Regions from separate parts of the Solibacillus sp. FSL W7-1436 genome, predicted to be linked through region 1. Evidence: riboswitches for the same ligand, from Rfam matches in the RefSeq annotation. Region 1 holds a riboswitch; each other region holds the start of a gene.
What was found. Region 1 has a riboswitch for S-adenosylmethionine ahead of metA (homoserine O-acetyltransferase MetA). Riboswitches for the same ligand answer to the same signal wherever they lie in the genome.
Positions count from the first base shown of each region.

Region 2: it holds a riboswitch for S-adenosylmethionine, as region 1 does, so the genes downstream of both, MKX73_RS02225 (methionine ABC transporter ATP-binding protein) here and metA (homoserine O-acetyltransferase MetA) in region 1, are expected to answer to the same signal.
Region 3: it holds a riboswitch for S-adenosylmethionine, as region 1 does, so the genes downstream of both, metK (methionine adenosyltransferase) here and metA (homoserine O-acetyltransferase MetA) in region 1, are expected to answer to the same signal.
Region 4: it holds a riboswitch for S-adenosylmethionine, as region 1 does, so the genes downstream of both, MKX73_RS08700 (O-acetylhomoserine aminocarboxypropyltransferase/cysteine synthase family protein) here and metA (homoserine O-acetyltransferase MetA) in region 1, are expected to answer to the same signal.

Region 1 covers NZ_JBBOWV010000001.1:3,213,785-3,219,446, forward strand. Annotated here, with positions in the region: gene MKX73_RS15880 (AAA domain-containing protein) at 1-2,995, shown strand, start outside; gene MKX73_RS15885 (nucleoside-diphosphate sugar epimerase) at 3,016-3,768, shown strand; SAM riboswitch class I at 3,832-3,939, shown strand; gene metA (homoserine O-acetyltransferase MetA) at 4,097-5,038, shown strand; gene MKX73_RS15895 (ABC transporter ATP-binding protein) at 5,304-5,662, opposite strand, start outside.
Region 2 covers NZ_JBBOWV010000001.1:430,128-435,789, forward strand. Annotated here, with positions in the region: gene MKX73_RS02210 (LysR family transcriptional regulator) at 1-82, shown strand, start outside; gene MKX73_RS02215 (MetQ/NlpA family ABC transporter substrate-binding protein) at 192-998, opposite strand; gene MKX73_RS02220 (methionine ABC transporter permease) at 1,152-1,820, opposite strand; gene MKX73_RS02225 (methionine ABC transporter ATP-binding protein) at 1,813-2,841, opposite strand; SAM riboswitch class I at 2,986-3,088, opposite strand; gene MKX73_RS02230 (thioredoxin family protein) at 3,150-3,452, opposite strand; gene MKX73_RS02235 (toprim domain-containing protein) at 3,460-3,786, opposite strand; gene gcvH (glycine cleavage system protein GcvH) at 3,877-4,257, opposite strand; gene MKX73_RS02245 (arsenate reductase family protein) at 4,338-4,694, opposite strand; gene MKX73_RS02250 (acyl-CoA dehydrogenase family protein) at 5,021-5,662, opposite strand, start outside.
Region 3 covers NZ_JBBOWV010000001.1:347,936-353,597, reverse strand. Annotated here, with positions in the region: gene pckA (phosphoenolpyruvate carboxykinase (ATP)) at 1-1,540, opposite strand, end outside; SAM riboswitch class I at 1,740-1,855, shown strand; gene metK (methionine adenosyltransferase) at 2,120-3,316, shown strand; gene MKX73_RS01635 (gamma carbonic anhydrase) at 3,426-3,938, opposite strand; gene MKX73_RS01630 (alpha/beta hydrolase) at 4,191-4,994, shown strand; gene MKX73_RS01625 (alanine/glycine:cation symporter family protein) at 5,124-5,662, shown strand, end outside.
Region 4 covers NZ_JBBOWV010000001.1:1,731,631-1,737,292, forward strand. Annotated here, with positions in the region: gene pepT (peptidase T) at 1-125, opposite strand, end outside; gene MKX73_RS08685 (lysoplasmalogenase) at 156-818, opposite strand; gene MKX73_RS08690 (hypothetical protein) at 989-2,668, shown strand; gene nfsA (oxygen-insensitive NADPH nitroreductase) at 2,925-3,659, opposite strand; SAM riboswitch class I at 3,905-4,019, shown strand; gene MKX73_RS08700 (O-acetylhomoserine aminocarboxypropyltransferase/cysteine synthase family protein) at 4,136-5,440, shown strand; gene MKX73_RS08705 (hypothetical protein) at 5,630-5,662, shown strand, end outside.

The sequences.
Region 1 (5,662 bases):
AGATATCGAATTCTCCAATGCTGCGACGAAATCACAGCTAAAACGCCTGTTAAAAGGGTTTGAGCGGTTAAAAGAAGGCTTGGCCGCAAATGCGAACCTCGAAACGATTTTATTTGAAGATAAACCGGTCATCGCCGAGCGCAGAAAAACGGTTCCTCTCGATTTTCATAACCGTCTGAATCAGTACCAGCAGCAGGCAGTCGAAGGGGCGATGAGTTCCGAAGATCTTTATGTCATTCAAGGTCCGCCGGGTACCGGTAAAACGACGGTAATTTCGGAAATTTGCTATCAAAATGCAAAAGCAGGACTAAAAACACTCGTTGCTTCCCAATCAAACTTAGCGGTCGACAATGCATTAAGCCGGCTTTTATCGAACAAAGATATTCGGATTTTGCGTTACGGCCGTACAGAGAGCATTGAAGAAGAAGGGAAAAAGTTCATTGAGGAAAATGTTGCGTCCTATTGGCAGGAGCAGACATTTGAAGCAATCGGGCATGAAATTTCGCTGCATGAAAGAAAAGAACAGCTATTAAATGATGAAATCAATGAAGCGCAAAGGGAGATTGCCGCGCTTGAACAAAAACAAAAAGAGCTTGAACTGCAAATTGAACAAAAAGAAGCGGCAAAAGCAGAATTGCATGTTTTGGCCGAAAAGATCCTGGCATTAAAAAAACAATTGACTGAATGCAAAAAAGAACTGGAAGACAATGAACGCAAACTGGAAAAACTGCAGGCGACACAAAGTACAGTAGCCGAAACCGTAGCGAATTTTGAACAGCAGGTAAAAGACGGATTGACTGTCGAGCAACTGACAGAACAAGCACAACAGTTGAAAGAAGCGAGAGAAAACTTCCAGCAGCAACTAACGCAAAGTCACTATAAAGCGCAACTGGATCAATTCCAGCAGCGTTTTGATGCGGTTAAAACGAAAATCGAAAAGGCGAATGAAACGTCCCACTATGATTTGCTTGTAGATAAAATTGCTTCGTTGAAAAAAGTGTACGAAATAGAGGAGTTCATGAGTGAATACAATATTCGCCGAAACTATGCAATGGACCGTTTACTAACAGCACTTGATCGAATTCAGCCGCAAATGGAGCAGTATAAGCCGATTAAAGATGTGAAGGAACGTCTGGAAAAGGCACTGCACTACAGTGAAACCGCGTTAGGAATCCATGTAACACCGGACAGACTGGACATGGGCCATCATTATACGCTTGAAGAGATTCAGGAGTTTTTGACGAAGCTTAGCATCGCATTTAGAGACCAACGTGTAAATGCTCAAAACGGCACCCGCTCCATTCAGGGGATTCATCTGCGCATGCAATACATCGAGCAGCTGAACAATAAGTATATGGACGCGATCCGTGAAACCGTGCTTATATTCGAAAAGCTGAAAGAGGAGATCATTCTTCAGTTCAAAGAACAAAATGATGTGAAAGCACAGCATCTTCAGCAGCTGGAAGAAGAGGCGACAGCTGTAAAAGCCCAAATGGATGCGATCAATGAAAAAATCGATCCGACGATTACGCTAAACCATTCCACGGATGAACTGGAAGAACTGCTCGCGACAAATGAACTGGATCAGATGAAAACCGAAACACAGCGCCAAAACCGTGAAAAAGTGGAACTTCAGCTGAACAAAAAAGCGGAAGAGCTGGCAGTGTTAAATGAACAGATTGCCCTTGGTACGGAGACGGTCGAACAGTTAACAGTGCGCTTTAAAGGAATCAACAGTGAAGGCGTGCAGCTTGAAAAACGCAGGACAGAACTTGAACAGCAGACAAAACTGAACCCTGAGCAGGCGATTAATGAAGTAAATGAAAAGATCGGGCTTCTTACAGAAAAGATCGAGACGCTTGAAGTGAAAATCAGTCTGCTTCCGGTAACGGCAGAACTTCAAAACGAATGGCACGGTCTGCTGAAAAATGCCAATGCCCATGACTTGGACGAAATCCGCAAATTGTATGTAAAACATGCCAATGTGATCGGCACAACTTGTGTCGCATCGGCCAATAAAGAGTTTATGGACAACTATCCGACATTTGATGTCGTCATTATTGATGAAGTTTCGAAAGCAACACCGCCGGAACTGCTGTTGCCGATGTTAAAAGGCGCAAAAATCATTTTAGTTGGGGACCATCACCAGCTGCCGCCGCTTGTAGGCGATGCGACATTTGAAGAGACATTGGAGCAAGTTGTGAAGGAAAGTACAACATTTGAAGAAAAACGGGAGCTTGAAAAGTTACTGGAAGAATCATTGTTCGAGCGTCTTTATAACAATTTGCCATCGCAAAACAAAACGATGCTCGCACTCCAATATCGAATGCATAAAAATATTATGTCAACTATCACACCGTTTTACGAAAATGAATCCGAACAGCTGCAATGTGGTTTGGAGGATTCAGATGCCGTACGTGATCATTTCCTTGAAACATCAAAAATTACACGAAATCACCATTTACTATGGCTTGATATTCCGAATGCCAAGCCGTATTTTGAAGAGCGTATGAAAGAAGGTTCGAGTTTATTCAATTTAGCGGAGCTGGAACAGATTAAACAGCAGCTGCTTGAATTAAATGCCGCAACAGAACAGGCGAAAGCTCAAGGGCTGATTCCACAGGACGCATTAAAATCGGTTGGTGTTATATCATTCTACGCGGAGCAGGTGAAGCGCATCAATCGTCTGATCGACCAGGAAATCAGTGTACCGCATTTACACATCCGTACAGGATCCGTCGATAAATTCCAAGGGATGGAGATGGATGTCATTATCGTCAGCATGGTGCGGAATCATGACAATGAGCGCGGAGAAATCGGATTTGCGAAAGATTACCGCCGTCTGAATGTTGCCTTGTCCCGCGCACGGGAACTGCTCATTATGGTCGGCAGTACCGAAATGTTCACAAAGCGTCCAAAGAGCGCGAAAACAAGGGATATGTATGCCCATGTATTAACGACAGTAAAAGAGCAAGACGGCTATTTTGCTGTGTAGAAACAGGGGGATTGGATTGAATGGATTTACAAAATACAGTTTTACAGCTGCAGAAAGAACTCACCCAAAATCCACCCGTTGAAATCAAAAAACAAATGCAGTATGCCATTCCGATTCACACATTGGAAGTGAAATATCATCCGGTAATGCGTAATGTCATGGATATTTTGATGAAAATGATGCTCATTTCATTTGAGAAGGCGAAACTGAAAAATGTGGAGCTATTAGCCGAAATTTTATTGGTGGAACTGTTATTTATTCATGATTTGACGAATAAAATGTTACGACTGGGTATGATTGTGAAGGAACAGGAATTTGCACTTACTGCCAAAGGGAAAGCACAGCTGGAATCGGGCATTTTTGAAGAGGAACTTGAAGAAACAAGTTATTTCATTCAATACAGCCCGATTCATGAACAGCCACTCGGGGGTGACCTGGAGGAATTTGCGGATCTGGAAGAATTTCCGGAGCCTTTCCCGACAATCGAAACAGAAGAAATCGAAGCGATTGAAGAGACGTTGCTCGTTGATTTTATTCAACAGCAACTTTCGGAACAGCCGGTGGCGGAAGATGAAGTACCGCATTATATAACAAGTGTTGTTTCGACGGAATCGATTCAGATTAATGATATTCCGGTCCTGTGTTTTTTACTGTTCGATCAAAAGGAAAACAGGCATTTTGTGCGGGTATACAATACATTGACACGTGTATGGGATGAACGGCTGGAAACCATCTTATTCAATATAGAAAAAGAACAGCTGCAGGAAGAGTAAAATAATATTTTTGGAATTATTGCAAAATTATAAAGTACATGATACACTAATGACAATTTAATAGTCTTATCAAGAGAAGCGGAGGGACTTGGCCTTATGATGCTTCAGCAACCTCTAGTCATACTAGAAAGGTGCTACTTCCAGCAAGGTGTGAACCTTGGCAGATAAGAACGGGTAAAAAAGCCCCTCTCAATTCTGTTTTGCTGGATTGAGAGGGGCTTTTTATATTGTTCCGGAACGGTTTCGTTTCGCTCGTAAAACAATGCATTGCCTGAATACCACAGATTATTAAAGGATAGTTGAAAAAGTTTATGAGGGGGAAAGTGGAATGCCGATTAATATTCCGAAACATTTACCGGCGGGTGAGCTGCTTAGAAAAGAGAAGATTTTCGTCATGGAGGAAGACCGTGCGAAAACGCAACAAATCCGACCGTTAAATATTTTAGTGTTTAATTTAATGCCTGAAAAAGAGAAAACCGAACTGCAATTGCTGCGCTTACTCGGTAATACACCATTACAGGTAGATGTGACATTTTTAAACACGGCTACATACGAATCAAAAAATGTCTCCAAATCGCATTTAGATACTTTTTACCGGACGTTTGACCAAGTGAAGCACCGTCGTTTTGATGGGCTCATTATTACAGGAGCGCCAGTCGAGAAAATGGAATTTGAAGATGTAGGCTACTGGAATGAAATTACGCATGTTATGGACTGGGCAAATGATCATGTCACTTCAATCATGTATATATGTTGGGGCGCACAAGCTGCCCTGTATCACCATTTTGGCATCGGAAAATTCGAATTGCCGAAAAAGTGCTCCGGTGTTTATTCCCATGTGATTACGGATTTAACCGTTGATTTAGTACGGGGTTTCAGTGATGAGTATGTGGCACCGCATTCACGCCACACATCGGTTTCGATTGATGAAGTGCGGGCACACCCTGACTTGCGTCTACTAAGCTACTCGGATGATGCTGGCGTGTTTATCGTTCAGTCGAAAAACAATAAACATATTATGATCACAGGGCATCTGGAATATGATGCAACGACTTTATCGGATGAGTACTTCCGCGATAAGGAGAAGGATCCGGACAATACGGAGATTCCGGTCAACTATTTCCCGAATAATGACCCGCTGCAGGCACCGAAAAATGTTTGGCGTGCTCATTCGCATCTGTTGTTCTACAACTGGCTGAACTACTACGTATACCAAGAAACACCGTACGAATGGCATTACGTCGATGAAAATATTGAATATCATATTTAATGCTTATAAATTAAAAACTGGAACATAACCCAAAAAGCTATTTTTCTCTAGGAGAAAAATAGCTTTTTTTGCTGAGCGTTAAAAATTGATTTCCATTCCGGGTCGGACGCTTTCCGCGGGCACGGCCTGAGCCTGTAGTCTCAGGCGTCGTGCTATTCCCGCAGGAGTCGCCTCCCCTCCATTCCAATCAATTTTAAAAAGTATCCATTTCTTAATAAGGATTTTCTTCTTATCCAAGGGTACTTTTACTTATTTTCCAACTTCTTTATTTAATCGCGACCCAGGCACGTTCGCGTTCGATCTGCAAACTGATTTCCCGCCCGAAGAAATCGCTTAATAATTCGTCTGTTAACACAACTTCGCGTGCATTGGCTTCGATATTTTTTCCGTCTTTCATTAATAGCACATGGCTAAAACAAGGCAGAATTTCTTCTACATGGTGCGTCACATAAATAAGGGTAGGGCCGTTGTCTGCTTCTGCAATCTGTTCAATCGTTTGCAGCAGGTTTTCCCGTTCGATCAAGTCCAGACCGCCACACGGCTCATCCAATATTAGAATTTCCGGATCCGCCATAATCGCCCTTGCGATTTGCACACGCTGGCGTTCACCTTGCGACAAATGTT
Region 2 (5,662 bases), 2.8 Mb from region 1:
GACAAGAGATCTCGCCCCATCAGAAGAAGTATTCGTCAAATTTATATCCAATTTTTATTCACGATTATCAAGATTCCAATAAAAGATTTGCATAGAAGTAGAGATTCCATCAGATAAAGTGCAACCTACGTATTTATCCAGAAAAAAACCATTTCCTCTCCGCGAAGAGAGAAAATGGTTTTTTGTTTATTTTATTCGCCTGAAACAGGTACTACAGAGCCGCCCCACTCTTCAACGATAAAGTCTTGAACTTCTTTTGAACGTAATGCATCTACTAATGCTTTAATTTCTTTTGAATCTTCTTCACCTGATTTTACTGCGATAATGTTTACATATGGTGATTCGCTAGATTCGATTGCAATTGAATCTTCCAATGGGTTAATGCCGTTATCGATCGCGAAGTTAGAGTTGATTAATACAGCATCACCTTCTTCATTTTCATACATTTGCACTAATAATTCAGCTGCAGTGTTTGCATCGAATACGAAGTTTTTCGGATTTTCTACAATATCTTTTGTTTCCGCTTTTGTTTTATCGATACCTTCAGCTAACTTAATTAAACCTTGTGCTTCAAGTAATGAAAGCATACGACCATGGTCTGCTACTGAGTTAGAAAGTAAAATTGTTGCACCTTCAGGAAGCTCTTCTAAAGATGAATATTTTTTAGAGTAAACACCGATTGGCTCGATGTGAATACCGCCAGCATTCGCAAAGTCATAATCGAAATCAGCTTTTTGTGCTTCGAAGTATGGAATGTGCTGGAAGTAGTTTGCATCCAAATCACCGTTATCTAAATCCTGGTTTGGAAGTACGTAATCTGTATAAGTTTTGATTTCCAGCTCAATGCCCTGTTCCTCTAAAATTGGTTTAACTTTTTCAAGGATAACTGCGTGTGGTGTATTTGAAGCACCGACTACTAATTTTTCATCTTCTCCTCCACATGCCGCTAAAGCAAGCACAGAAGCTCCTAAAATAACGCTTGATAATAATTTCTTCATTTGTTTTACCTACCCTTTTTTTAGTTTGTTCAGTTTATCGAAACCTTTTTTATATTCTGATTATTCATCTTATAGACGCGCACTTTTTTAAAGTTTGCGTCCATATTGTTTCGATGCACCAATATTTATAATTACGGCCTTAGAAGCCACTAACTATCGTTTGTCCACTCTTGCTGTAATGAAATCCCCAATATACTGGATGATGAATACGACAACTAAAATTAAAACCGTTGCCATCAATGTCACATCTGTCCTGTTACGCTGGAAACCGTCAAGGAATGCCAGGTTACCTAAGCCGCCCGCACCGATAATGCCGGCCATTGCTGTATATCCTACTAAAGCGACAGCTGTAACCGTAATACCTGAAATTAATGCTGGTAAGCTTTCCGGAATCAGCACTTTCCAAATAATAGTAGAAGTTTTCGCTCCCATTGATCGGGCCGCTTCAATGACACCTTTATCAATTTCTCTCAATGCTATTAATACCATGCGCGCATAAAACGGTGCTGCACCGATTATTAGCGCAGGCAATGCTGCATTTGCGCCACGGATTGTTCCAAGTAAAAACTTTGTGAACGGAATCAATAAAATGATCAGGACGATAAATGGAATCGACCGGAAAATATTTACGAATGATCCTGTTAAAAAGTGGACAATTTTATTTGCCCATAATTGATTGTCGCTCGTTAAAAATAAGACAATCCCAATCAGAAGTCCGAGTATAAATGTGATGACTGTCGCAACAGCCGTCATATAAATTGTTTCATATGTTGCTTCGAGCATTTTACCCCAGTCGACGTTCGGAAATAATTGATTAAACATGCTCAATCACCTCCGTTTGAATTTCCTGTTTCGCTAAAAAGCTTAATGCTTCCGCGACTGCTTTCGGTTCGCCATTGATATGAATAAACAATGTACCGAATGAACCGCCCGTTGTATTCGAGATTTTACCATGGACAATATTTACAACTACGTCAAATTGCTTGATCATTTGCGAGATGACAGGCTGTTCTGTCGTTGCCCCGGCAAATATTAATTTGGCGATTTTGCCTCCTGGATAGTTGGCAAAAATTTGTTCTAGTGATGCTTGTGTTTCCTGCGTTTCACCAGAAGCCTGTGATACGAAGTTTTTCGTAATTGGTGCTTGAGGATGCTGGAACACTTGCAATACATCACCTTGCTCCACAACTTTTCCGGCTTCCATTACCGCTACTCTGTTACAGATTTTGCGGATAACATGCATTTCATGTGTAATGAGTACAATTGTAAGACCGATGTTTTTATTAATATCGAGCAGTAATTCCAAAATGGAATCCGTTGTTTCCGGATCAAGCGCTGAAGTCGCTTCATCACATAAAAGCACTTCCGGGTTGTTTGCCAACGCTCTTGCAATGCCCACACGCTGCTTTTGACCGCCGGACAGCTGTGAAGGATATGCTTTCCCTCTTCCTTTTAAACCAACGAGCTCAATCAGCTCTTCTACTCGCTTTTCACGGTCAGCTTTTGAAACACCTGCAATTTCAAGTGGGAATGCGATATTTTCTTCGACTGTACGGGACCAGAGCAGATTGAAATGCTGGAAAATCATACTTATTTTTTGACGCGCTTCTCGTAATTTTGCCCCGGAAGCTTTTGCAATATCCTGGCCGCCTACAATGACAGACCCTGTTGTTGGCTTTTCCAAACCGTTCAGCAGGCGGATCATTGTACTTTTACCGGCACCACTGTAGCCGATAATACCGTATATTTCTCCTTTGTTAATCGATAAGCTTACATTATCAACTGCCGTAAGTTTACCGTTTTTCGTGTTATACACTTTAGTAATATTTTGTATATCAATCATCGGTTGTACTCCTTCTAAATCGAAATAACCTGCTTGCTATTTCAAAATCATGTTCTTTTTCATCCAAAACCTCCGTTGAATGAAAAAAACCTTTCTACCATGACAAGTAGAAAGGTTTCACATACATTTATACGGTAAACCGTTCTCTCATCTTTCAAAGTTTAAACTTTGTGTGAATTGGCACCTTTGCGTAAACGCTGGTTGCCGGGCTTCATAGGGCACTTCCCTCCACCTCTCTTTATAAGAGTAACGTTATTAAGTTTTATTATTATGAATGTTACTTTATCACGACAAAGTGAATACGTCAATTACTTTTTTAATATTTCATACAAAAACGGTACGGATTTAAACGCATAAATTTTATCCGTTAGTTCCCCGTTGTCTGAAACGATTAAACAAGGTACACTTTCAATTTTCAACTCATATGGCAAATCCCCTAAATAATTGATATTTGCCATACCAAGTGGTAAATCTGGGAGTAATTTCTCAATTACATCCAACATTTTTTCCGACACTTCACATGTGCCGCACATAGGCGTATATAAGAAAAAAGCTGTCTGATCATGCTGTTGTACGTTCTGTTCCCACTGCTGTTTCGTCCATTGTTCCATTATACTGTCATCCTTCTTTTACTAAAAATTTTGCCTGTAGTAAAATATCCCTTAAGATTTTAGTAGGTGTTTTTTCTACTTCCACATATTCATGAGGTATGATTAGCTGTGTCGCTTCGGGATATGCACGGTTCATCAGTTTACGTAACTTTTCACCGTTTTTATCTGCATCAAACATCGTGATAATTTCATCTTGCTCATAGTCTTCCAATAAATCAATCAAATTGACTTCGCTTATTGTGCCATTTGTACATATGATCGTCACGTCCTCAGCTAATATCGGAAGTAATCTCATTTTATCGGCACGACCTTCAACAACGATGCATTTTCCCATCCATACACGCTTCCTTTCATCCGTCACCTTTATATATAGAATAACAAAAAAACACTAAAACCTTTAATTAGAAGGCTTTAGTGTTTCATATTATTGTTCGATTAATGCAGTGTAAGCATCTGCGTCTAATAATTCTTCAACTTCAGCTTCACTAGTTAACTCAACAGTAACCATCCATGCATTGCCGTATGGAGATTCGTTTACGTATTCTGGATTGTCCAATAATTCTTCGTTGATTGCTACAACTTTACCAGAAAGTGGTGCATATAGTTCAGAAACTGTTTTAACAGATTCTACACTACCGAAAGGCTGATCCTTTGAAATTTCATCGCCTACTTCAGGTAATTCTACGAATACGATATCGCCCAGTTCAGATTGTGCGAAATCCGTAATACCGATTGTCGCTTTACCGTCTTCAATTTTAACCCATTCATGCTCTTTTGAATAACGTAACTCTTTTGGTGTGCTCATTCGAAAACCTCCATAATATATGTAGTACAATCAAGTTCATTTTGCCATATTTCGTTCGGAAATACAATGTGAATAACTGTTTATTTCCAAGTTTCTAAGAAGTCAGACTCCTTAAATCCTAAAGTTAATTTTTTTCCATCTGTAACGAGCGGTCGCTTAATTAACATACCATCCGATGCTAATAGCTCCAATTGCTCATCTTCGGACATTGTCGGCAGTTTATCTTTCAGGCCTAATTCACGATATTTCATGCCCGAAGTATTAAAGAATTTCTTCAAAGGCACTCCGCTTGCTTCGTAAATTGCTTTAAGTTCCTCTTTAGATGGTGTCTGCTCAACAATATGAATATTTTCATAGTCCACACCTTGCTCGTCTAGCCATTTTTGCGCTTTTTTACAAGTTGTACATTTCGGATATTGGATGAATTTTACTGTCATGTAAGTACTCCTTTTTGCCCTGGATTTCCCTATATTGTAACGGAAATAGAAGGACAAATCAAAAATGTGTTCGCATGACCGGACATTTAATGGATATGGTTTTTATTAGAAGATGTGTGAAGATATTAGAACATAGTGAACTGATATTAGAAGAATGGCTTCACTTATTTGAAAATTCCGGTGACATATTAGAAGATAGTGTATTTATATTAGAAGTTTCCCGATATATTAGAACTTTTAAGATCTTATTAGAACATTTCCTGTTTTATTAGAAAATTCATAGAAAAACCGGGTGCACGGCCATGCACCCGATTACAATCAAATTATTAAACTACATATTTTTCTGCTTCGATCAGTTTCGCTGCAGCTTCACGTTTTTTCGGAATTAAGTTGTAAGGGTTGTTGCGCGTTAATTTACGTAATGCCGATAAAATCATACGTGCATCGTCACCTTCAACTGAAGCGATTAATGTTTCTTTCGCTTCTTTTTCGATCTCTGCGAATGCTTCCTGACAGAAAATTTGAGTATAAAGAATTTTTTGTGCTGCTTTTTCTTCTCCGTCACGCTCGATTGCTTTCTGTGTACGGATTACTGCAGATTCCATTGCGTATAATTGGTTCGCAATATTCGCGATGTTCACTAACAGCTCTTGCTCTGCATCCAGTTTTGCGCCATAGCGTTGTGCTGCTGCACCTGCTGCAAGTACTGCGATCTTCTTCGCATTTTTCACTAAATATTTCTCTTGCTCTAATGCACCTTGACCAATTTCTTCAGGCATAAGCATTAATAGTTCGTTTTGCAGTTCTTGCGCTACTTGTAAAAGCGGTAACTCACCTTTTAATGCTTTTTTCATAAATGTGCCCGGTACGATCATACGGTTAATTTCGTTTGTACCTTCGAAAATACGGTTAATACGAGAGTCGCGGTAAATGCGTTCCACTTCGTACTCAGCCATAAAGCCGTAACC
Region 3 (5,662 bases), 2.9 Mb from region 1:
CGAATTTCTTGAAGTTGTTTTTGAATAGTTCAGCAAGTTCAGAAGCTTTTTTATCATATGCAGCTTTGTCTGCCCATGCATCACGAGGGTTTAATACGTTAGATGGTACACCGTCCACTGTTACTGGAATGTTTAATCCGAATACAGCATCTTTTGTAGTGTCAACGTTATTTAATTTCCCTTCGATTGCAGCACGAACCATTTTACGTGTATATGAAAGCTTCATACGGCTGCCTACACCGTATTCGCCACCAGTCCAGCCAGTGTTTACTAGGAATACTTGTGAACCGTGCTCGTCAATTTTCTTACCTAATTGCTCTGCATAAACTGTAGCAGCAAGCGGTAGGAATGGAGAACCGAAGCATGTAGAGAATACTGGTTCAGGCTCTGTTACACCGCGTTCTGTTCCGGCAAGTTTAGAAGTGAAACCGCTTAGGAAGTGGTACATTGCCTGCTCTTTTGTCAATTTAGAGATAGGAGGTAATACACCAAATGCATCGGCTGTTAAGAAGACGATTGTATTTGGATGACCTGCTACTGATGGTAATACAATATTGTCGATAAAGTCGATTGGGTAAGCGACACGTGTGTTTTCCGTTAAAGAACCGTCTGCATAGTCACATTCGCGTGTTTCAGGGTCTACTGCAACGTTTTCCAGAACTGAACCAAAGCGGATCGCATTGTAAATTTCAGGCTCATTTTCAGCAGATAGGTTGATTGTTTTTGCGTAGCAACCACCTTCAATGTTGAATACACCGTTGTCAGACCAGCCGTGCTCATCATCACCGATTAATTTACGGTCTTTGTCAGCTGATAAAGTTGTTTTCCCTGTACCAGATAAACCGAAGAATAATGCTACATCGCCTTCTTCACCAACATTGGCAGAGCAGTGCATTGGGAAGATACCTTGTTCAGGCAACAAGTAGTTCATAATACCGAAGATTGACTTCTTCATTTCACCTGCGTACTCAGTTCCGCCGATTAAGATGATTTTCTTTTCGATAGATGTTATAATGAATGTTTCCGATCCAGTACCGTCTACTTCCGGATCTGCTTTGAAGTTTGGCGCAGATACGATTGTAAACTCGGCAGCGTGTTTAGCCAATTCGTCTGCTGTTGGGCGGATGAATAATTGATGACAGAATAGGTTATGCCAAGCATATTCGTTAATTACTTTAATAGATAATTGAGACTCTTTGTCTGCACCAGCAAAACCATTGAATACATATAACTCGTCACGTTCTTTTAAGTAATTTAAAACTTTTACATAAAGTTTATCAAATACTTCTGCTGAGATCGGACGGTTTACTTTACCCCAATCGATTTTGTCTTTTGAAATTTCTTCTTCTACTATATATTTATCCTTAGGAGAGCGGCCAGTATATTTGCCTGTTTCAGCGCGCAAAGCACCTTCAACAGTTAGCGTTGCTTCTCCGCGTGATGTCGCTTTTTCAATTAATTGCGGAACAGATAATTGAGTTTTAATGTTTTCCCCGTTTAAAAGTTCTTTCAGCTCGTTAGCAATTTCTACCGAATTCATCTATTAAATACCATCCTTTTTTATAGTATTCCCTTATAGAGGGGAGTTGATTCCTAATTCAAAAATAGTATAACACATTAAGCGAAATAATCTATACTAATTGCAAATTATTTTTTTCGTAAATTTTGGCGGTTCGAAAAAAGTCAAAATTTGTTGACAGTACTTGTTTTTTTGCGTAAGATGTTTAATTGAACGGATACTCTTATCCCGAGCTGGTGGAGGGGCAGGCCCTATGAAACCCGGCAACCTGCGTATATTATATACGTGTTGGTGCCAACCTGATGCAAGGGCAAAATTTCCCTTGAACGATAAGAGTGAAAGGTAACGAAACGTAATATCCTTTCCTCACGTGTGATGAACACGGCTATGAGAGAAAGGATTTTTTTTATTTTGTTTTACAATTTCGTACTGAGCGAAAATTATATAGTTACAGCCTTTCAGACCCTCGTGTTAAAGCAAATATAGCTTGACGTTAAAAAAGCGGATACGCATTTGCGTAATTCTGCAATATAACGGACATGGGTAATGAGTACCGTATCAATAAAAAACAATTGCCAAAGTGATTTAGGAGGAAATGACATGACAAATCGTCGACTGTTTACATCAGAAAGTGTAACGGAAGGACATCCGGACAAAATTTGTGATCAAATTTCGGATGCCATTTTAGACGCTATTTTAGCTGCAGATCCAAATGCACGTGTAGCTTGTGAAACTACGGTAACAACAGGCTTAGTATTAGTATCTGGTGAAATTACAACGTCTACGTATGTAGATATGAAAGGGATTATCCGCGATACAGTAGCAGAAATCGGCTATACACGCGGTAAGTACGGCTTTGATGCTGAGAATCTTGCTGTACTGGTAGCAGTAGGGGAGCAATCACCTGACATTGCACAAGGTGTTGACCAGGCATTGGAAGCGCGTGAAGGTTCAATGACGGAAGATGAACTTGAAGCAATTGGTGCAGGCGACCAAGGTTTAATGTTCGGTTATGCATGTAACGAAACACCGGAACTTATGCCGATGCCTATTTCTTTAGCCCACAAATTAGCGCGTCGTTTAACAGAAGTACGTAAATCAGGTGAATTGGAATATTTACGTCCGGATGGTAAAACACAAGTGACAATCGAATATGATGAAAACAATGAGCCTGTTCGTGTGGATACAATCGTTATTTCAACACAGCACGATGAAGAAGCAACATTGGAACAAATCCAATCAGACATTAAAGAACGCGTTATTAAGCCGGTAGTTCCTGAACATTTATTGGATGAAGCTACAAAGTACTTCATCAACCCGACAGGCCGCTTCGTAATCGGTGGACCTAAAGGAGATGCAGGTCTTACAGGCCGTAAAATTATTGTTGATACTTACGGCGGTTATGCACGTCACGGTGGCGGGGCATTCTCTGGTAAGGATGCAACGAAAGTTGACCGTTCTGCAGCATATGCAGCACGTTATGTTGCCAAAAACATTGTAGCAGCTGGCTTAGCTGACCGTGCTGAAGTACAATTGGCTTATGCAATCGGTGTTGCACAACCTGTATCAATCGCGGTTGATACGTTCGGTACAGGAAAAGTAGCAGAATCACAAATCGTAAACTGGGTTCGTGAGCTCTTTGATTTACGTCCTGCAGGCATTATTAAAATGCTTGATTTACGTCGCCCGATCTATAAGCAAACAGCCGCTTACGGACATTTCGGTCGCACAGATTTAAATGTGCCATGGGAAAATACGGATAAAGCAGCTGAATTGAAAGAAAAAGCAGGAATTTAATATAAAATAAAGGAGCATCCAGTTAGATGGAGTGCTCCTTTTTTATAATTTCCATTGAATTTCCTATATAATAGGTAGAGATTATGTTAAACAATATATGAGTGTGTAATTATTTCTGAAGTGATTTATAGTATTGACCCTTCGCCACATATTCGGAAATAATCCGATCCATATCCGCGCGGTCTTCTGCAGTTACTTCACGAACAACTTTTGCCGGGCGTCCCATCGCCAAACAATTGGGAGGAATCACTTTTCCCGGTGGTACAAGACTGCCGGCACCGATAAATGCGCCCTCGCCAATTACGGCCCCGTCCAATATGATGGAACCCATACCAACTAAAGCGCGTTTCTTAATTGTACAGCTATGTAATGTTACTTGATGACCTATTGTTACTTCATCTTCAATAATGAGAGGGTAAGCGGGACTTTGGTGAAGACAGCTCAAATCCTGGATGCTGACACGGTCGCCGATTATTGTTTTGTTGACATCACCGCGAATAACCGTGTTAAACCAGATTGAAGTTTCGGCTCCTATTGTTACATCACCGGTAATTGTGGCATAGTCGGCAATAAATGCAGATGGGTGGATCGTCGGTATTTTATCCTTATAAGGGTAAATCATTTTCAATTCCTCATTTCTTCTATAAAATTGTAGATAAATCTATAGATATCGTAACAAAACGTGAAGATTTTTCAATTAACATTTCTTTTAAACTGGATTGTATTATAATTAAACAAATAAATAGTAATATAATGATGCCGAAGTTAAAGAAAGAGTAATATCGTAATTTTTTGACGCTTGGCAAAATCTGACCATAATTTAAAGGTCTCATGAGTATGACATAAAAATAATTTATATGTAAGGAGTATGGCCATGTGGAAATGGGAAACAGAGCAACAACCGAAAGCCGTAGTCGTTATTCTTCATAGCGCATATGAACATCATCGGTGGTACGCATGGTTAATCGAAAAGTTCCGCAGTTCCCACTTTCATGTTGTAATGGGAGATTTGCCGGGACATGGAGAACAGGGAAAGTATACAAAGTATCATGATGAGGATTTTAAAGAATACTACAAGTACACAAAAGTGTTGTTGAAAGTGGCACTGGAATATAACTTACCGCTTTTTATCGTCGGAAATGGGCTGGGTGCAGCAATAGCCACGTATGTGCTCCAAAACAATAAAATAGAATGTGCGGGTGTTGTTTTAACATCACCTTGGTTTAATTTAAAGCTGGCGCCGGGGAAATTGTCGAATGCTTTATCAAGCTTCAGCGCCATTACATCGAATGTGAAGCTGAAGCATGAGTTGGAGCCTCACCATCTTACACGTAATACAGATGTATTGATGGAGCTGAAAGAACAGTTGCCGTTAACGAGTATGGTAACAGTAAAATGGTATCGCGACTGGCAGCAGATGACCCGCACAATCCGTAACCCTGAATTGAAGTTTCCGGACATTCCGGTGTTATTAATGACGGGTGAAAATGATAGAGTAACAGATATCGTTACAACAAGAAAGTGGATTACCGAGCATACGCTTTCCGAGTTTCATTACAAGCAGTGGAAAGGCTGCCTTCATAGCCTGTATTTTGAATTGGAACGGGAAGATGTATTCAAATTTACGATCGATTATATTAACAATGTTTTAAGAGATTTAGGCTATATTATTGAGTAGAAATAAACCTAACAAAATTGCAATTTGTTAGGTTTATTTTTTTAAAATAAAAAAATATATCGAAATTTTGGAATATTTGTAATATACTAAATTTCGAATTAATACATTATTTCAACAAGGGGGTATAATATGGATTTTTTGAATGATTTTGTAGGATGGGCCAATGATATTTTATGGGGTCCAGTAATGATTTACGGTATTTTAATCGTTGGTTTGTTCTTCTCAATCCTTACAAAATTTGCACAGGTCAGGTTAATTGGTGACATGTTCAAATTAATGTTTAAGGGAGAAAAGTCGGAAGCAGGTGTATCTTCGTTCCAAGCACTATCGATCGCGTTATCGGGTCGTGTAGGTACGGGGAATATCGTAGGTACAGCAACAGCAATCGCTTTCGGTGGTCCGGGTGCAGTGTTCTGGATGTGGGTGACAGCCTTTATCGGAGCATCAACGGCGTATATGGAGTCGACATTAGCGCAAATCTACAAAGAGAAAAAAGATGGACTATATCGTGGTGGTCCGGCATTCTATATTGAAAAGACAACAGGTATTCGTGCATTAGGTATTATTTTTGCCATTGCAATGATTGCATCTGTTGCATTTTTAATGCCTGGTGTTCAGGCGAATGCCATTGCTGGTGCAGTTGATAATGCATTTGGTATTGAACCATG
Region 4 (5,662 bases), 1.5 Mb from region 1:
TCATCCTTTAATACATGTAATAAATCGAATTGCTTCATTGTTGAAGGGGTTGTGTCAGAGTTGAAATCTGATTGTGTATCAATTTTTGCATAGCGTACTAAACGTTCAATTACTTTCTCTTTCATACGAAAAAGACCTCCTATTACTTATTGCTTTTATTCTACACTTTTTATTTCGGTTTTTGAACTAAATTTGTCATATTCCATTATGCTGAGCATGAGGAAAAACTGTGCGCCGTAATACGTAAACATGATCAGGATATGGGAAGCGGGAACATCAAACATAAAGCGGTTAATAGCAAGTACCGAATCCGACATGATAAAGAGGATGGCGCCGATGACAGCAAACTTACTACCTGTTCGGAACGATGTCCATCCCATCGTTAAAATAACGAAAATATATGCAGTCACTGCAATGGCAAGTACAGTATCTCCTTTTTGCATCAGGCTTCCCGCAATCCAGAACATCATAACCGCACCGTATATAGCTAATACGATTTTTACATACAATGGTGTAATCTGCTGATTTGTTGAACGGAACGCAAAAATATAGAAAATATGGCCGATCAGGAAAAAGCTCAGTCCAACGATGAACCACTGCAATGTATAGTCGCCAACTGCACAGAAAATTAAACCGGTGGAAATGAGCCAATAATACGGAGATTTCACTTGCACTTTCGTTAAAAATGCCAGCGCTATAAGCAAAATCATTGGCAAAAGCTTAAAGACCATTTTCAGCGAACTATCGATCGTTTCAAAAAAGAATACATAGTACAAGCCAAGCCCGAAGAACAGTAAAATCAGAACTTTACGTGCCATCCATTAACCCCCTAAGTTGAATTGTTTATATTTAATTACTAAATAATGAAAATATGTTTTCAAGAAAATTCAATATATGCTCTATTATGCCAGAAGTTATGCAGTTTTACTTGTTTATGAATCTTTTTGGAAGGTTATTCGTACATAATAAGTAAGAGAGGGTGATTGTTATGGGACAATTATTGCTAATAACGGCAATTGGAGCACTTTTGATCACATTATTATTAATGCCGTTATCAAAAAAGGTGCGCAATAAGGAGCTTTCATCAAAAACATTTACGAGTTTATTCATTACAACATTTATACTAAGTTTTGTTTCAGTATTTTTAACAGTATATATTTCCAAAATCGATCTAAGCTGGACGATTTTCTTATATGTAATACCTGTTGTAGCGATTATCGGGGCAATCTTTGCAGTCGGTAAGGAGCAAAAAATTAAATCTGCGATTGTGCTTGTCGGCATTATTGGGATCGGCTATTTAGTAAGCGCACCATTTTTAAATGCAGATGAAAAATTCAAATCTTCTGAGATGAAAGAAAAAACGGAAATATCGGCGTTTGACGAAACGAAAACACCGGCAAGTGTACCGCCGAAGTTCGTTAAAAACAAAATGAAAAAAGCGTTTGGACAGGTGCCGAACACAAGCTACTATGAATTAGGGAATCTGCAAATTCAAAAAGTGAATGATCAGTATGTTTACATTGCACCTGTTGAGTTTTCAGGGTTCTTTAAGTGGTTCAACGGGAAAACAACACCTGGTTATTTCACGATGAGTGCTACAGATTCAAGCGATAATCCAAAGTTTGTGAAGGCTGAAATGAGCTATGTTCCATCTGCTTATTTAAATAAAAACCTGGAGCGTCATATTCGTCTTCAAAACCCATCTTTAATTTTCTATGGTGATCCGCAGCTGGAAATTGATGAAGATGGAAAACCATATTACATCCGTTCTTACGGCGAATTTATTTCGGCACGTAACGGCTTTGATGTAAAAGGAATTGTACTTGTTGATGCGGAAACAGGAGCAACAGAAAAAATTGCGATTGCAGATGTACCGGCATTTATCGACGGTGCTGTATCACCGGAAGCGGTAAGTTTGCAAAACAGTTATTACGGTAACTATGTGCACGGCTTCTGGAACAGTCTTGTCGGCAAAAAGGATGTTAAGCTGCCGAGTGATGAAGGTACGGAAGCAAATGTAAGTCCGATCTTTATGGAAGACGGGGAAATGTATTATTTCACTGATTTTACAAGTCCGAAAGAGGGCGTTGACTCGATGCTCGGCTATGCATTGACACATGCACGTACCGGAGAAGCAACGTATTATACCGGAAACCTGGAAGAGTCTTATATGGATTCACAAGGGGCTCTTGAAATTATCGAGAAAAAATTCATCGAAAAAGAATGGGAAGGCGAAATGCCGATCCTTTACAACTTCTACGGTGAAGCAAGCTGGCTGTCAGCTGTACTTGATGCGAACGGATTCCTGCAAAATTACTTTATCGTGTCTGCAGCAAATCCTGAAATTTCAGCATTTGGAACTACACCAAATGAAGCGTTAAGACTTTATAAAACAGCCCTAAGCCGTGGCGGAAGTACGGTAGACGGTACTTCGAATGCCGAAGAAGCGAAGGCGACGGTAAAAGTCGTGCGTGTTTATAAAGAGCGTGTAGGTGATTTCACGATCGTATCATTCCTGGCGAATACAGGTGAAAACTTCATCGTTTCTACAGAAGTTGCACCATTTGCGATTTACTTGCAAGAAGGTGACCAGGCGACGATTACGTATGCAAAAACAGGTGAAGATTTCCAACCTGTAAAATCATTGCAGATTGAAGGGTTGAAATAAATAAAGAAATTTGGGCAGAAGTATAAGTACCGTTGAATAAGAAGAAAATCCTTATTAAGAAACGGCTATTTTATAAAATTGATTGGAATGGAGGGGAGGCGACTCCAGCGGGATTAGCGTGACGCCTGAGACTACAGGCTCAGGCCACGCCCGCGGAAAGCGTCCGACCCGGAATGGAAATCAATTTTTAACGCTCAGCAAAAAAATGCTATTTTTCTCCCTCAGAGAGAAAAATAGCATTTTGGTTTTTATTAGCTTACTTCCAAGTAAAGCCACGTGAAGCGAGGAAGTCTTTCATATGCGGACGGTTTTGTTCAACTAAGTAATCAGCCATTTGTTTCGTCCATGTTGCCGTCTTCTGATTTGAAGAGCGGCTGCTGTAATAGTCTTCCATAATTCCATCATACTCATCCAGAAGCGTTTCGTACTTATCAACGTCATAACCATTTTCATGCAATACTGCAGCTACCGGTAAACGCGGTTTTGTTTCATTGCGTTTTGTCGGTGTGCCGATCGTCATCGCAAATAACGGGAAAACATATTCCGGTAAATTGAACAGCTCGCTGATTTCCTTAGGATTTGTTCGGGCACCACCGATATAGCAAATGCCGTAACCCATTGATTCGGCAGCAATTACGAAGTTTTGGGCAAATAATGCAACATCTGCTACCCCTACAAGCACGTTTTCAGCCGTGTCAGCAGAAATATCAACCCCGTGTTTTTGACCCGCTACTTGCAAACGTTTGAAGTCTACGCAAAACAAGAATGAGGCACCCGCTGTTTTGAACTGAAATTCGTTTTTAGACAGTTCACCAAGCTTCGTTTTCTTTTCTTCATCCGTTACCCAAATAACGCTGTATGCTTGTACAAAATGAGAACTTGCCGCCATTTGCGCTGTTTCGATCAAATCGATGACCGTTTCTTTTGAAATTTCCTCTCCTGTATATTTACGAACAGATGTATGACTGCGTAATAATTCTTTTGTATTCACGTGAACATCTCCCTTTTATGTAATTAAACGTAATGGTATAGCCTTCAAGCTTATTTTAGTCAATATTTTACTTGAAGTCGATTATTAGTGTCTGTTCGAATTCATAGGAAGGGAACTTTTGCATATCGTTAAATACAGATAAGAGCTATCAGAATAGAAATCTGAAAATTTTAATTTTTTTGTGTTGACATATCGGATTAGTATGTTTTATACTGAGACTCAACGATGGAACACAAATCACATAACTCTTATCAAGAGCGGCGGAGGGAATAGGCCCTGAGATGCCCGGCAACCAGTAAGTGATGAACTGACTAAGGTGCTAAATCCTACAAAATGGACAATCATTTTGAAAGATAAGAGGAGGCAAACTTGCTCATGCGCAACCCTCTTCTTAACTGAAGAGGGTTTTTTTCATTTAAAAAATCCTCCTCAAAAACACCGATTTCACCATCGATTAAATTTTTGGGGGTAATAAAATGACAAACTTAAGACCAGAAACACTATTATTACACGGGGGTCAAAAGCCAGACCCGGAAACAGGAGCAATCGCAGTTCCGGTGTACCGTACAACTGCCTATGCATTTAACGACACAGCTCATGCGCAACGTCTATTTGCATTACAGGAAACAGGCAATATTTATTCACGTATTATGAATCCGACAGTCGGGGCTTTTGAAGAACGGGTTGCTTTATTAGAAGGGGGCACAGCTGCAGTAGGGCTTTCATCTGGCGCAGCAGCAGTGGCATTTTCTATTTTAAACGTTGCAGGTGCAGGGGATGAAATTGTTGCGGCAGGTTCTCTTTACGGCGGAACTTACAATTTATTCGCAACTACATTGCCTCGCTACGGCATTACAGTAAAATTTGTGGATGAATCAGATCCTGCAAACTTCCAAGCGGCAATCACGGATAAAACGAAGGCGATCTTCGCTGAAATTATCGGAAATCCAAGCTTGAAAGTACTGGATATCGAAGAGGTAGCAAACATCGCTCATGACAATGGTCTTCCTTTATTAATCGACAGCACATTTGCTTCCCCATATGGAAGTAATCCGATCGAATTCGGCGCGGATGTTGTCATTCATTCTGCAACAAAATGGATTGGCGGCCACGGAACGACGATCGGCGGGATTGTCGTTGATGCCGGGAAGTTCGACTGGACGCAAGGAAGACATCCAGGATTTACAGAACCGGATACTTCTTACCACGGTCTACGCTACGGAATTGACACAGCAGGCGCTGCATTTGCGACAAAGCTTCGTGTTCAACTATTGCGTGATTTTGGTCCAACATTATCTGCTGACGCGGCATTTAATTTCCTGCAAGGACTTGAAACGCTTCATTTGCGTATTGTCCGTCATAATGAAAACACACAAAAAGTTGCCGAGTATTTAAGAAACCACCCATTTGTGGAATACGTAAATTACAACGGCTTTGAAGATTTTGCGACACATGATTTAGCGAAGAAGTATCTGAAAAACGGCTTCGGATCGATCATTACGTTCGGCATTAAAGGTGGGCGTGAAGCAGGTCGCCAAGTAATCGATAACGTGGAATTGTTCTCGCATGTAGCAAACGTCGGGGATGCCCGTTCATTGATTATCCATCCTGCTAGTACAACGCACCAACAGTTATCTGCGGAAGAATTAAAAACTGCAGGCGTATCGGAAGAGCTCATTCGCTTATCGATCGGGTTAGAAGCAGCAGAAGATATTATCGCAGATTTAGAACAGGCATTAGCGAAAGTTGCAGCTGAAGTAGGGGTGGAAACAAACGCATAATACCTTAAAAAAAGGCTTAGCTTTTCCCATTCGAAAAGCTAAGCAATTTTTAGAAAATTAATCCCTACTATTTTTATAAGTTTTATTGACAAATTGAATACCAAGTAATACAATAGGGATAATAAATTACCAACCGGAAAAATTTAAAGTGATGTTGCAGCATCATGGGAAGAAAAGGAGTTGTTCAAAATGGGGAAAGTATACAGTGCACAAAACGTAGCT